3 regions of the Leuconostoc sp. JNUCC 76 genome follow, and region 1 is predicted to be linked to each of the others. Evidence: riboswitches for the same ligand, from Rfam matches in the RefSeq annotation. Region 1 holds a riboswitch; each other region holds the start of a gene.

Region 1 (4,274 bases):
TTGAAATACTAAACCAACTTTCCTAGCATATATTTTTTTACGAAGTTTATCGAGTAGCTTTCTTTGATACAACAACGAACCCTCATAATCGTGTAATCTTGCAAAAGTAAGCAGTAAGCTTGATTTCCCAATACCGTTGGGTCCAGTAATTAAGGTGATTTTATCTTTTGCCCATTCAAAACTGCTATTCTTCAAAATAGATTGTTTATCGTTTTTTACCGTCACATTTGCCATACTAAACACAGACTCATTGAAGTCATCATTAGTAACAATACTATCATTTACATCTTGTTTAAAAAAAGAAGACCAAACTGTAGAATTAACACAGGCTATATGTCGATTTTCAATACGATATAAATCTGTTATAAGATTTTCATATCCACTTGTGTCGTGATCTGAAACTAAAATGCCATGCCCCTGATCAACTAATTTTTTTAGCAATACTTGTAACTCCTGTCGATGTTCTGGATCAACGGCCGCAAAAGGTTCATCCAATAAAATAATTTCTGCGCCCATCGCTAATGTTTCAGCCAAAGCAACCTTTTGCAATTCGCCACCTGACAAGTATGAAAGTTCTCGGTGTCGTAGCGATTCAATGCCTACTTCTGATAAAGCAGAATTAATTCTCTTATCAATTTCCTCGGTAGTTAAAGATAAATTTTCTAACGAAAAAATCAATTCATCTTCTACACGATCCATGGCAAATTGTTGATCTGGATGCTGAAATAGCATGGCAACTTTTTTAGCACGATGGTTCGCTTTGATTTGAGCAATTGACTGATGATTCAAAGACACTTTCTGTGACAATTCGCCGCCATATTTAGGATATAATCCAGCTAAGGCAGTCATCAAAGTTGATTTGCCACATCCAGATGAACCAACTAATAATATAAATTGTTCTGGTCTAATCTCCAGCGAAATATCTTCTAAGATAATTTCATCGTCAAATTTAATATCCAAATGATTGGCCTTTAATTCTGTCATACTTTTATTGACCTTATCGATTTGTTTTTAATAATTTAGACTTCTCTAGCAAGTTGACAATCCAGTAAACTAATAGACCGGCAAAGAATGCAATTGAAATCCAGCGAACAATAAACAACCCAACTAGCATACCAAAATCAAATTGTAGATATCCGTCGTGGAATAATGACCAGATGAATGTCACGCATGTTCCGGTAAATGTTGATAAAATCAAACCCATTTTCCAGCTTTTATATCCTGTCAAGGTAAAACCAAGTTCTGATCCGATACCTTGAATAAATCCAGAAATTAGTGTTGCAACACCCCAATAGCCGCCCAACAAGGCTTCTCCAGTGGCGCCAAGCAATTCACCTATTAATCCCGCACCAACACGTTTCAATAAATAACTAGCCAATGGGGCTGCCATCATCCATGGCCCAATAGTGATTGCGATGGTATATTGGTGTAACCCAAGCGGAACTAAGACAGCATCAAGTGCTGTGTACACTGGATCCATAATAAAATAAATCACACCAAAGGCAATACCAATCAACGCCATTAAAATAACTTCTCGCAAAGACCACTTCCCTTTTGATCCCGCTGTTACTGTTTCTACTTGTTCCATAAACATCTCTCCTCTTGTTTCGAGGTCGTATGTTTCGATAAAATACCTTTTATAGTTATAAGTGTCTATACAAAAAGCCACCAACCACAAAAGAATTTAGTGATTGATGGCATCAAAAAGACATCTTAATCTAACTTATTCTTCCTTCGCAGGTATTAACCTGACAGGTTCAATGGGTATTATCTCAACCTTACGGTACCCCAGATAAAATATTAACTTCGTGGATCAGTATAACCCATTCTAATTTTAAATGCAAAAAAATTTCTAGCCCATTAACTGCGCTATAAAACCATTTGCAATTTTAATTTTTCAGTGCTATGCTAATCACATTAAAAAAATATATGCTGTCCACTAGGGGTGCCTTCTTGGCTGAGATGATATTACTTATCAATCCCTTCGAACCTGATCTAGTCAATGCTAGCGTAGGAAAGTGGTATTCTTTTTACAAAAGATACTCTTTTTTGCCTGGTCAAGAGAGAGTTTTTTTGTTGGACATGTAAACATTTTAGGAGAAATTATGTTTTCAGAAGAATTACGCACCCAAGCTGCACCAATTATGACAGCCATTCATGGTCACGCATTTGTTCGTGGCATTGCGGACGGTCACGTTCCCCGAGAAGCTTTAATTTTTTACGTTGAACAAGATTTCCAATATCTTAGTGAATTCATCAAAATTTATGCCAATGCCATTACCAAATTAACTAATCGTAATGAAATGAAATTTTTTGCTGATTCAATTGATTTCATTTTAAATAGCGAAATTCATCCCCATCATGTTTTTTGTGAGGTTGCCGGTGTTGAATATGAAAAATTGCAACACGCCACACCAACACCTAAAGCATACCTATACGAATCACATATGTATCGCGCGGCTGACACCGGCTCCTTATTAAATATTCTAGCTGCTTTTCAGGCATGCCCTTGGACCTATAATGAAATTGCAAAAAAACAAGTTCAAGAGAAAGCGAACACAAATGATAACCCATTCAAAAGCTGGATTGATTTTTATGATAATACAGATGATGATTCGGAAGTTTCACTATCCGATAAAATCTTTGAATGGATAGATCGCTTAGCAGAAAATGCAACAACTCAACAACGCCAACAGGCAAAACAGTTTTTTCTTAAAAGTTGTGAATTAGAATGGCAGTTCTGGGAACAAGCCTACCACCAAGAAGACTGGCGCTTCAAAGATGTATTAAATCAGGCAAGCATTTTGTAAAGAAGTGAAATTTAATAACACAAAATTATTTGTTTGTAGCTTTCAAAAAAGCCAATTTTAATTCAGCATTGTCTTCTGGTGTACCTAACGCAATACGAATCCACTCAGGATTAAGTCGATCGTTGACTTGGAAACCTTGTTCTAATAATTTTTGACCAACCTTTTTCGTCTCGCCAACCTTTATCCAAATAAAATTAGCCTGTGATTCATAAAACTTAAACTTGTTTTGAATCAAAAATTCTTGGAACTTTTGGCGCTCTACTTGAAAACGTTGGGCATTTTTCTGTAAGTATTCTTGATCCAATACAGCAGCCGTGCCACCAGCAATCTGATAGGTTGATAAGTTATACGGTAAACGGACTGCTTGCATCGCACTATAAAGGGGATCTTGCATAATGCCATATCCAACACGTAAATTAGCTAGACCATATGCCTTTGATAAGGTACGTAGCACAACCAAGTTTGTATACTCAGCTACCAAAGGTGCCATAGTAGCATCAGGTTCATCTACAAAATCATAGTAGGCTTCGTCTACTACTAATGTAATATTTACTGGTAGCTTGTCCAAAAAGCGCTTAATGGAGCCGATTGTTTCGAATACTCCTGTTGGATTGTTGGGATTAGCTATCCATACCATAGCGGTTTTATCATCAATAGCATCTAAAATCGCATCAAAATCAACATGCCCATTATCAACATTAACGGGTATTTTTTTTGTTGTAGACTGTTCGATTTGTGCATGCATCGCATATTCACCAAATGTCGGATTGGGAATAATAATATTTGATTCTGGTTCCAACACAACACGAGTCAACAGCTCAATCAATTCATCTGCGCCAGCACCAAATACCAAATGTTGTGGATCAACGTGATTTAACTTAGCTACTGCTGCACGTAGTTCTGTCGCTTGCCCATCTGGATAATAACCTAAAACATCATCTGAAACAGCTCGTACAGCTTGAGCAACTTTTGGTGATGGACCATACACAGACTCGTTGGCTGATAAGCGAGCTAAATGTTGCAAGCCATACTTTGCTTTTACAGCTTCTACTGGTAATTCTGCTTGATAAGCTGCTAAATCTTTAACTGTCTTTTTCATTTTTCTTGTCTCCTCGCCAATCAGCGCGTTCATGCAATAATGATTTTTTCCCTAAACGTGACCCTAATTCATCTTTAATATCATCTAAACTGACACCCTTTTCAACTAATAAGACCATTAAATGAAACAATAAATCTGAAGTTTCATAAATTAACTCTTCATTATTATTTTTGGCGCCGAGAATTACTTCTGTGCTTTCTTCTCCCAATTTTTTTAGGATTTTATCTAATCCTTTTTGATATAGATAATCAGTATAGGATCCAGTTTGAGGATTTTGTTTGCGATCAAGTGCTTGTTCATAAAGTTCTTCAATTGTTTGTTGTGGCATCATTTCTCCTTTTTAGTGTGGTATTTACTCTTTTGGA
Region 2 (4,274 bases), 930 kb from region 1:
ACTTTAAACAAATCACGAATTTTCACAGCGTATTCTTGTACAGAAATTGGTTGCACTAATTGTCCAATCCTGCCAAGACCCGTTCTCTTATCTACATTTGGTACCAGAGGCACTGCATTTTGAATACCGAGCGCTTCAGCCAGCCAATCGTTCATGCCACCTTGTGCACTATCCATATTAGTATGTGAAGCATAAACAACAATATGGTGTTGAATCAAATCTGCATACATTCGATTTTGAGGCTGTGATAAGTCTAGATTTTTTGCCGGAAAGAACATGACCTCATGGTGTGCCCATATAAAATCGACCTGATTATCAATTGCTTCTTGAACCACTTCTGGACGAACATCAAGGGCTGTTATTACTCGATGCACGGGCTGTTTAGGATCACCAATTTGCAGTCCCGTAGGGTCACCCTCCTCAGCTAATTGTTTGGGCGCAAAAATCTCAATCTTGTCAATTAGCTCTTGTGCAATCACTTGATAACCTCCTGAATTTGCTGATATTTGTTTTTCCAATCTTGATAAATGGGTGAATCAGTTTTTCCAGCAAATTCAAGATTTTCAAAAATTGTGTCGATACGGTCCAATTCTTTCTGCCATTTAGCAACAAAAACGGACGTTTTGCTCTTTCGCAAGACAGGACCAAATTTTTTATCAAGGCTTGATAAAATTTGGGTGCCCTTTGTTGCAATCATAATTTCATAAAAATGGTTATCCTCTTGTTCAACAACCTCGTCGTTAATTTTATACTGATGGTTGTTTAGCCATGTTCGCACAACGTGCTCATCAGTATTGGGTTGTAGTATAAGCGTTTCAAAATGTTTTGCTCTTGAAAATCCCGCTTCTAATATGTCTGTAATTAAGACACCGCCCATACCAGCGATTGTGACTGTGTCAATATGATCCTCATCTTTAATTGCCGCTAATCCATTCGCCAATCTCGCCTCAAGTTGTGTGGTTAACGATTTTCGAACAATTTCGTGCTGCGCATTTTCGTAAGGTCCTTTAGCAACCTCACCAGCAATTGCGAACGAAATTTTGTTATTAATTAATAAATTAGCAGGTAAATAAGCGTGATCAGAGCCAATATCGGCTAACCTTGCGCCTTTGGGTACAAATGAAGCCACAGCTGCAAGCCGTGGTGAAAGATGAATACTGTCCATTTTCTATCCTTAGAGTTGTTTTTTACTCATTTTAGTATAACAAATAACTCAATATCTCGCTGATATCATGTACTTTTAATTAATAAAGACCACAAGTTACATCATACTCAAATTTCTTCATTAAAAACATTAAAATGTTAGAAAATATAACATTATTTGGTGATTAAATTCTATAACATACGAATGAATAGTTTGCACGATAATTGGTCCTGTGTTACACTCTATGCGTGAGCTTTTCACAAATAACTGAAAACACCAAAATCTGGGGTGCCGTCGTGCTGAGATAAAACCCATTACACCTGATCTAGATAATACTAGCGTAGGGAGATTTACTTGAAAATGTATTTATGAAATGACATATCTTACCAGTACTATGTTTTGTAACGTTATCACTATAATATGTGATGATGAAATAACACAAGTTTGTTAAGTGTCGTTTATGCATTGAAATTATGACCACAATTTTTCAAGCCAGTCTTCCTTGTGAAGTCTGGCTTTTTCTAATTACACCCGATTTTGCGGTGATTTCGGCTACATCAATTATTAACCAATAAGTCATGAAAACAGTTGTATATCTCATACTCTTATTGGTTAATATCGGAAATTTTAGGAGGTTTTGCAAATGTCTGCAAACAAATGGTCACTTCGCGATGTTATCTTCATCGCACTAATCGGTGTGTTTTTTGGATTTATATTTTGGGCTTGGGCATTTGGCTATAATGTCATCGCTGCCTTTTTAACACCATTCGGATTAAGCGCATATGCTAATGATGCAACATTGGGTCCTTGGCTAATGGCTGGTCCTATGGCTGGGTTCATCTTACGTCGTCCTGGTGCATCTATTATAGGTGAAACACTTGGCGGCACAATTGAAATGGTTTTTGGCTCTCAATGGGGTGTCATGAATGTTGTCGCTGCATTAATCCAAGGGTTTGGTACCGAACTTGGATTTGCTGTATTTGGCTACCGTCGTTGGGACAAAACGAGTTTGTCAATGTCTGTCATCACAGTTACTATTGTGACATTTATTTGGGACCTTTTCCGCAATGGATATGCTGATTATTCATTTGGTTTGTTGATTGGATTATTCATTACTCGTCTCATTTCAGCAGCTATTTTTGCAGGAGTTATCGTTTACTTCACACAAAAACTAGTTGCTAAATCAGGTATTCTAGAGGTTAATAAAAACGAGGTGGTCTCATGATATCAAGTATTGCAGTCCAAGTATTACCAATGACAGCTGATACAGAAAAAATCATTCGCATAGTTGATCATGTGATTGCTTACATTGACAAGAGTGGTGTCAACTATCAGGTAGGTGCTTTTGAATCAACTCTTGACGGTGATTACGATCAATTAATGGATATTTTGAAAAATCTGCCGAAGGTTGCAGCAGAAATTAGTGACATTCCTGTCATGGTTTACAGCAAAATAAACATGGCTACAGATTCTGATGTTTTAACCATTGCAAAGAAAACAGATAAATATAAATAAGCGGAATTTCCGCGTACATAGGGAATTATTATGGTTACTCGTTTAAAACATATCAGTTTGTCATATGGCAACACAAAAATACTTGATGATACCACTATGTCAATATCTCACAATAGTTTTAACCTATTAATCGGTCCATCTGGCTCTGGAAAATCAACCCTTCTCCGAATATTTGCAGGACTATATCCCCAACTAAAAGGTGAAGTGCTTGTTAATGATCAATCAGTTACCACATTACCAGCTAACGAAAAAGCTAAAGTCGTCGGTTTTTTATTTCAAGATCCAGACACTCAATTTGTTATGAAAACACCACTGGAAGAATTGATTTTTACTTTAGAAAACTTGCAAGTTCATCCTTCTGATATCAAGCAACGTGCAACGCATGCTCTAGAATTTGTTGGTATCTCAGAATTAACTCATCAAGATATTAACACCTTATCAGGTGGTGAAAAGCAAAAAGTTGCATTAGCTATCATTGTTGCAATGCAAAGTGATTTCTTATTATTAGACGAACCTTTTGCAAATATTGATAGCCAATCTCGTCAGGATCTATTAGCTAAATTGAAAGATTTACAAAAACAGGGACAAACCACTATATTAATCACTGATCACGATTTACATGGGTACGAACCACTTGTTGATCATGTATGGGAAATACACCACAAAAAAGTAACAACTGTTAATAACTTTCAGAATCGTATTTTACCGGAACAAAATGTCCACCTGCAATTACCTAAAGAAGGTGTTTTGCAATTAAAAAACTTTGAACTTTTAGTGGGACAACGTCAATTAATTAGTATTTCTGATTTATCTTTGGCTCCTGGTGGAATTACGCTCCTTACTGGAGCAAATGGCACAGGCAAGTCATCCCTTTTTAATGCGCTAACTCGTCTAAAATCCTACCAAGGTGACATTTTGTATATGGATCAAAATATCAAAAAATTTAATGCTGCAAAATATGCAAAACAAGTAGCATTGATATTTCAAAATGCAGAACGACAATTTTTACGAATGACGATTCGTGAGGAAATCGCGTTGAGCGTGCAACATGCGCAGCAACCAGAAAAATGGTCCGAAAAAGTCATTACTCGTTATTTAGAGCGCTTAAATTTGGATGGACTACAAGATCATGTCGTTTATCAGCTCTCTGGCGGGCAAAAGAAAAAAGTTCAACTCTTGGTGATGCTAATTGTTGGTACACCAATATTATTGTTAGACGAACCTATTGCTGGTCTGGACACAGATTCTGTTCGTGTTGTAGGCGAAATTTTACGAGAAATCGCAGACATTGGACGACAACGTTTTATTATTATTAGCCACCAACTAGATCAGCTACGCCCAATCATTGATTATCATTTGCATCTATCTAATCGAACGTTACAATATATGGAGCATTTTTTATGAATCCAAGTGTTAAATTTCTACTTATACTTATCGTTAGCATCGAACTAACTTTTGTCCTGAATTATCAAATCAATGTTGTTGTAACGATTGTTGCTGGTATTTATCTTGTTCTTTCAAAACTGTCTTGGAAACGTTATTTGCTATTAATTGCCATGCCTATCTTGCCTGTCTTAGGTGCATGGACATCATTTACAACTTTTGGTTCCCATGA
Region 3 (4,274 bases), 970 kb from region 1:
AAATGTTTGAATAACTTCGTCGTTAAAGGGATTAATTGTTTGATAGCTCATTTTATTCGACCTTTCTTCAATTAACAAATTACATTTCTGTTCTAAACACCCTTACTATAACACCATCATTCATTCGCAAAGTATATTTTGTTTGTGATATTTTCAGCAAAGCACATTATTTATAAATGTAAAGAACGCCAATATTTTAAGGTAGCGCTTATATTTGCACTTTGACTAATCATACTGATTACAGCAGCACCGTTAACACCCGTAGATAAAACTGATGACAAATTTGTTTCTGATATGCCACCGATTGCCACACTTGGCCATTTACTTTTACTTGTCAAATATTGCAACCCTTCAATCCCAATCTCTGGATTTGCATCCAATTTGCTTACTGTCGCAAAAACAGGACCAATTCCGATATAATCAATCCCTTTAATATTCTCTATTCTTTTATATTCGCTGTCGTTAGACACCGACACCCCAACAGCTAGACTTCCAGATAATTGAATATTATTGATGATATCGCCATCTTTTTGCCCAAAATGAACACCCTCTGCATCAATTTCATGTGCTAGTTGAATATCATCATCAATAATCAATGGAACATGGTAGTCAGCTGTTAGCTGCCGGACTTTTTTGGCCACTCGTAATTTCTCCGATCCACTTAAAGCAAGTTGACCTTTTTCTCGATATTGAAACACACTGATTTTTGATTGCAGTGCTTCCTCTAAGACTTCAAAAAAATGTCTCTCTCCATTGGTGTCCTGAGTTCCTAATACAAAATAATTTACTAATATGCTCGGATCAAACATTTTCTAGTACCTCTGGAAAATGCCTGTCAGTCACTATTGCTTGGTGATTAAGCGGCCCATGACCATGACCAACATCGATACCTTCACGAATGGTAGCATCAACATAAGCTTTTGCATGAATAATAGCCGTTTCCATATCATCTCCCAAAGCTAAACGTGCAGTAATAGCCGCAGAAATTGTATCCCCTGTCCCGTGAGTTCTAATTGTATCTACCCGTGAACTTTTAAGCCAAAAATGACTACCATCAGCTAGTAGAATATAGTCATAAACATCTTTTCCAGAGGCATGCCCGCCTTTTAATAATACGTTTTCAGCTCCTAATTGTTGTATCTTTAAAGCTGATTGCATGACATCCTCATGGTTAGTAATGCTTGACCCACTTAAGACTTCAGCTTCTGGCCTATTAGGCGTAATGAGCGTTGCCAACGACATCAAACTAGACTTAATAGCAACTATGGCCTCATCACTCAATAAGTGAGCGCCTCCCTTGGCAATCATTACAGGATCTAATACATAGTCACCAAAATCTGCTTGTTGTAAATATTCAGCCACTGCTTCTACTGTAGCCACATCACCAAGCATGCCACTTTTTACAGCACTTACTTTTAAGTCATCAGCCACTGATTTTAATTGGGCATGGATCATAGATGGTGAGGTCATCGAAACTTGCTGTACACCCATCGTATTTTGTGCTGTTAAAGCAACAATAACATTAGCGCCATAAACACCTTGGGCAGCAAACGTCTTTAAATCTGCACTAATTCCAGCACCACCACTACTATCCATACCAGCAATTGTTAAAACTTGGGGCGTTTTATTAACCATAATTTAGCACACTTTTCTCAATAAACTTTTGAACATCGATATTATCAATAACAAATAATTCATCTAATAATTGATTGGTAAAAGAACCTGGTTGATTCGTTTTTGTGGCGGCTTTTTGTCCAGCAAGTTTGAATGTAGCCATTGCATTCATCACATTAGAAACCTTTAGCTCATCAGCAATAAACGCGCCAATTAATGATGATAAGGCATCTCCTGTACCTACAATAGAAGATAATTGTTCCACATTTATATCAAGTGTTTGTGTGTATTGACCATCACTGACAACGTCACAAGAACCGCTTAGCGCAATAACTGCACTTGTTTTTTTGGCGGCACGCTGTGCAATTTCAATTACGTCCCCTTTTCCAGTAGCATCAATACCTTGACTAGCAAAATCAATATCGGCAAACCAAGCAATTTCGGCCGCATTGCCACGAATAACATCAACATGACCAGATGCTAAAAATTGTGTAATAGCTTTAGACCTGAATGGAACTGAGACAGCAACCGGATCTAATACGACTGGCTTGCCTAATTGGTATGCTTCCTGAGAAAGTTTAATAATATCGTTAATTTCTACTTTTTGAAGCGTACCTGTGTTAATAATCACTACATTGGCAATTCCGGCTAATTCCTTAAATTCTGCTAGCTCGCGACTCATTAACGGTGAGGCACCAACAACATTAACTACATTGGCTACAAATTGTGGTGTAACAAAATTTGCATAAGTAAGGACAAGAGGTGATTTCATTCTAACATCTGTAATATTCATGATTAAATTCCTTTTTTTCTTGTTTGGCTTCGTGTTTTTAAAATTAACATTAATGAATAAAAAAACCGCTAACTATCAGAAAAGATTAGTTAACGGCTAAATAGGCATATTTATACACCAGAATAGTTCATTATTATAATCTTCCTTCGCACGAATTACCGTAATCAGGTTCAATGGGTATCTCTCAGCCAGCTTGGGCACCCCAGATATTTATTTAATTCTACTTCAGTGTACCTGAATTTATATGAATAATCAACCGCCTAAGTATGCCTTGCGCACATCATCTGATGCAAGTAGCTCTGCTCCCGTACCTGTCATCGTAATCTTGCCACTTTCCAAAACATAGCCGCGATCCGCAATTTTTAGCGCTTGATTCGCATTTTGTTCGATTACTAATACTGTCATTCCTTGTGCATTAACATTTTTAATAATATCAAAAACTTTTTCAATAAATAGCGGTGCCAAGCCCATGGAAGGTTCATCCAACAATAATAATTTTGGTTGTGCCATTAATGCGCGACCCATGGCTAGCATTTGTTGCTCACCACCAGATAAAGTCGCCGCATCTTGATTACGTCTCTCCTTTAAAATTGGAAACTGATCGTAAATAAGTGCATATTCATCTTTCAAGTTAATGCCCTTGCTTCGAGTAAAAGCACCTAACTGTAGGTTTTCTTGAACAGTCATGCCAGAAAAAACGCGCCGTCCTTCTGGCACTTGGGCAACTCCACTTGAAACAATTCGCTCTGAATTCATAGTTAATATGTTTTGATTTTCAAATAAAATACGTCCCTTAGTGGTTTTTTCTAAGCCTGAAATCGTACGTAAAATTGTAGTTTTCCCAGCGCCATTAGCACCAATTAGTGATACGATTTCGTTATTGTTCACCACAAAGTTAACGTCTTGTACCGCTTTAATGGCACCATAACTTACGTTTAAATTTTCAACTGTCAGTACTGCACTCATTCGTTATTTTCTCCCAAATATGCACGGATCACATCGGCATTCTGCTGTATTTCTAATGGTGTGCCACTGGCTAATAACTTACCGTACTCTAATACATATAATCGCTCACTGACAGCCATAACAAGATTCATATCATGCTCAATTAAAATAATGGTCATCTTAAACTCTTGTTGAACTTGTTTAATTAAACGTGTTAAATCAGCCGTTTCTTGTGGATTCATACCAGCTGCTGGCTCATCTAAAAATAAGACTTTAGGTTTTGTGGCCAGTGCCCGAACAATTTCTAAACGTCGTTGTTGCCCATATGGTAAGTTTGTTGCCAGCGTATCTTGTACCTCCAGCATATCAAAAATACTTAGCAGCTTACGAGCTTCGTTTTTTAGTTGCTCTTCATTTTTATAAAATGAAGGTAAACGAAACAATGAACTGAATACATGTGCCTGAGTATTAGCATTCATGGCAATCATAACATTCTCTAATACTGTTCGACTTTCAAACAAGCGAATATTTTGAAAAGTGCGCGCAACACCTAATCGAGCCCTTTTTGCAGGCGATTGACGATTGACATTAGCTAACCGCTGACCATCAAATAAGAGTACTTCTCCCTCACTAGGTGAATACACACCTGTTAGTAAATTAAATAATGTGGTTTTACCTGCACCATTTGGCCCAATTAAACCAATTAACTCATTTTCGGAAGCTTCAATATTAACACCATCAACAGCAGTTACACCTCCAAAACGGATACTTAAATCACGCGTTTTCAGAATTGTCTGAGCCATGTCCGTCTCCTTCATCAAATAACCATTTCTTTAATGATAGTTCTCGACTACCAAAAATACCTTGAGGTCTAATCAGCATCACAGTAATTAAAATAACAGCGTAGATGACCATACGCAAC

The links. Region 1 has a riboswitch for thiamine pyrophosphate ahead of JNUCC76_RS08270 (ECF transporter S component). Riboswitches for the same ligand answer to the same signal wherever they lie in the genome.
Region 2: another riboswitch for thiamine pyrophosphate. It lies ahead of JNUCC76_RS03750 (ECF transporter S component); the one in region 1 lies ahead of JNUCC76_RS08270 (ECF transporter S component).
Region 3: another riboswitch for thiamine pyrophosphate. It lies ahead of thiM (hydroxyethylthiazole kinase); the one in region 1 lies ahead of JNUCC76_RS08270 (ECF transporter S component).

The regions. Positions count from the first base shown of each region.
Region 1 covers NZ_CM132206.1:1,651,354-1,655,627, forward strand. Annotated here, with positions in the region: gene JNUCC76_RS08265 (ABC transporter ATP-binding protein) at 1-984, opposite strand, end outside; gene JNUCC76_RS08270 (ECF transporter S component) at 998-1,588, opposite strand; TPP riboswitch at 1,712-1,801, opposite strand; TPP riboswitch at 1,932-2,034, shown strand; gene tenA (thiaminase II) at 2,106-2,810, shown strand; gene hisC (histidinol-phosphate transaminase) at 2,836-3,909, opposite strand; gene hisE (phosphoribosyl-ATP diphosphatase) at 3,893-4,237, opposite strand; gene hisI (phosphoribosyl-AMP cyclohydrolase) at 4,262-4,274, opposite strand, start outside.
Region 2 covers NZ_CM132206.1:725,711-729,984, reverse strand. Annotated here, with positions in the region: gene JNUCC76_RS03760 (Nif3-like dinuclear metal center hexameric protein) at 1-479, opposite strand, end outside; gene JNUCC76_RS03755 (tRNA (adenine(22)-N(1))-methyltransferase) at 476-1,165, opposite strand; TPP riboswitch at 1,419-1,508, shown strand; gene JNUCC76_RS03750 (ECF transporter S component) at 1,788-2,369, shown strand; gene JNUCC76_RS03745 (thiamine-binding protein) at 2,366-2,659, shown strand; gene JNUCC76_RS03740 (ATP-binding cassette domain-containing protein) at 2,690-4,063, shown strand; gene JNUCC76_RS03735 (energy-coupling factor transporter transmembrane component T family protein) at 4,060-4,274, shown strand, end outside.
Region 3 covers NZ_CM132206.1:426,274-430,547, reverse strand. Annotated here, with positions in the region: gene JNUCC76_RS02360 (NAD-dependent succinate-semialdehyde dehydrogenase) at 1-51, opposite strand, end outside; gene thiE (thiamine phosphate synthase) at 171-809, opposite strand; gene thiD (bifunctional hydroxymethylpyrimidine kinase/phosphomethylpyrimidine kinase) at 802-1,635, opposite strand; gene thiM (hydroxyethylthiazole kinase) at 1,628-2,407, opposite strand; TPP riboswitch at 2,532-2,622, opposite strand; gene JNUCC76_RS02340 (ABC transporter ATP-binding protein) at 2,660-3,373, opposite strand; gene JNUCC76_RS02335 (ABC transporter ATP-binding protein) at 3,370-4,155, opposite strand; gene JNUCC76_RS02330 (branched-chain amino acid ABC transporter permease) at 4,127-4,274, opposite strand, start outside.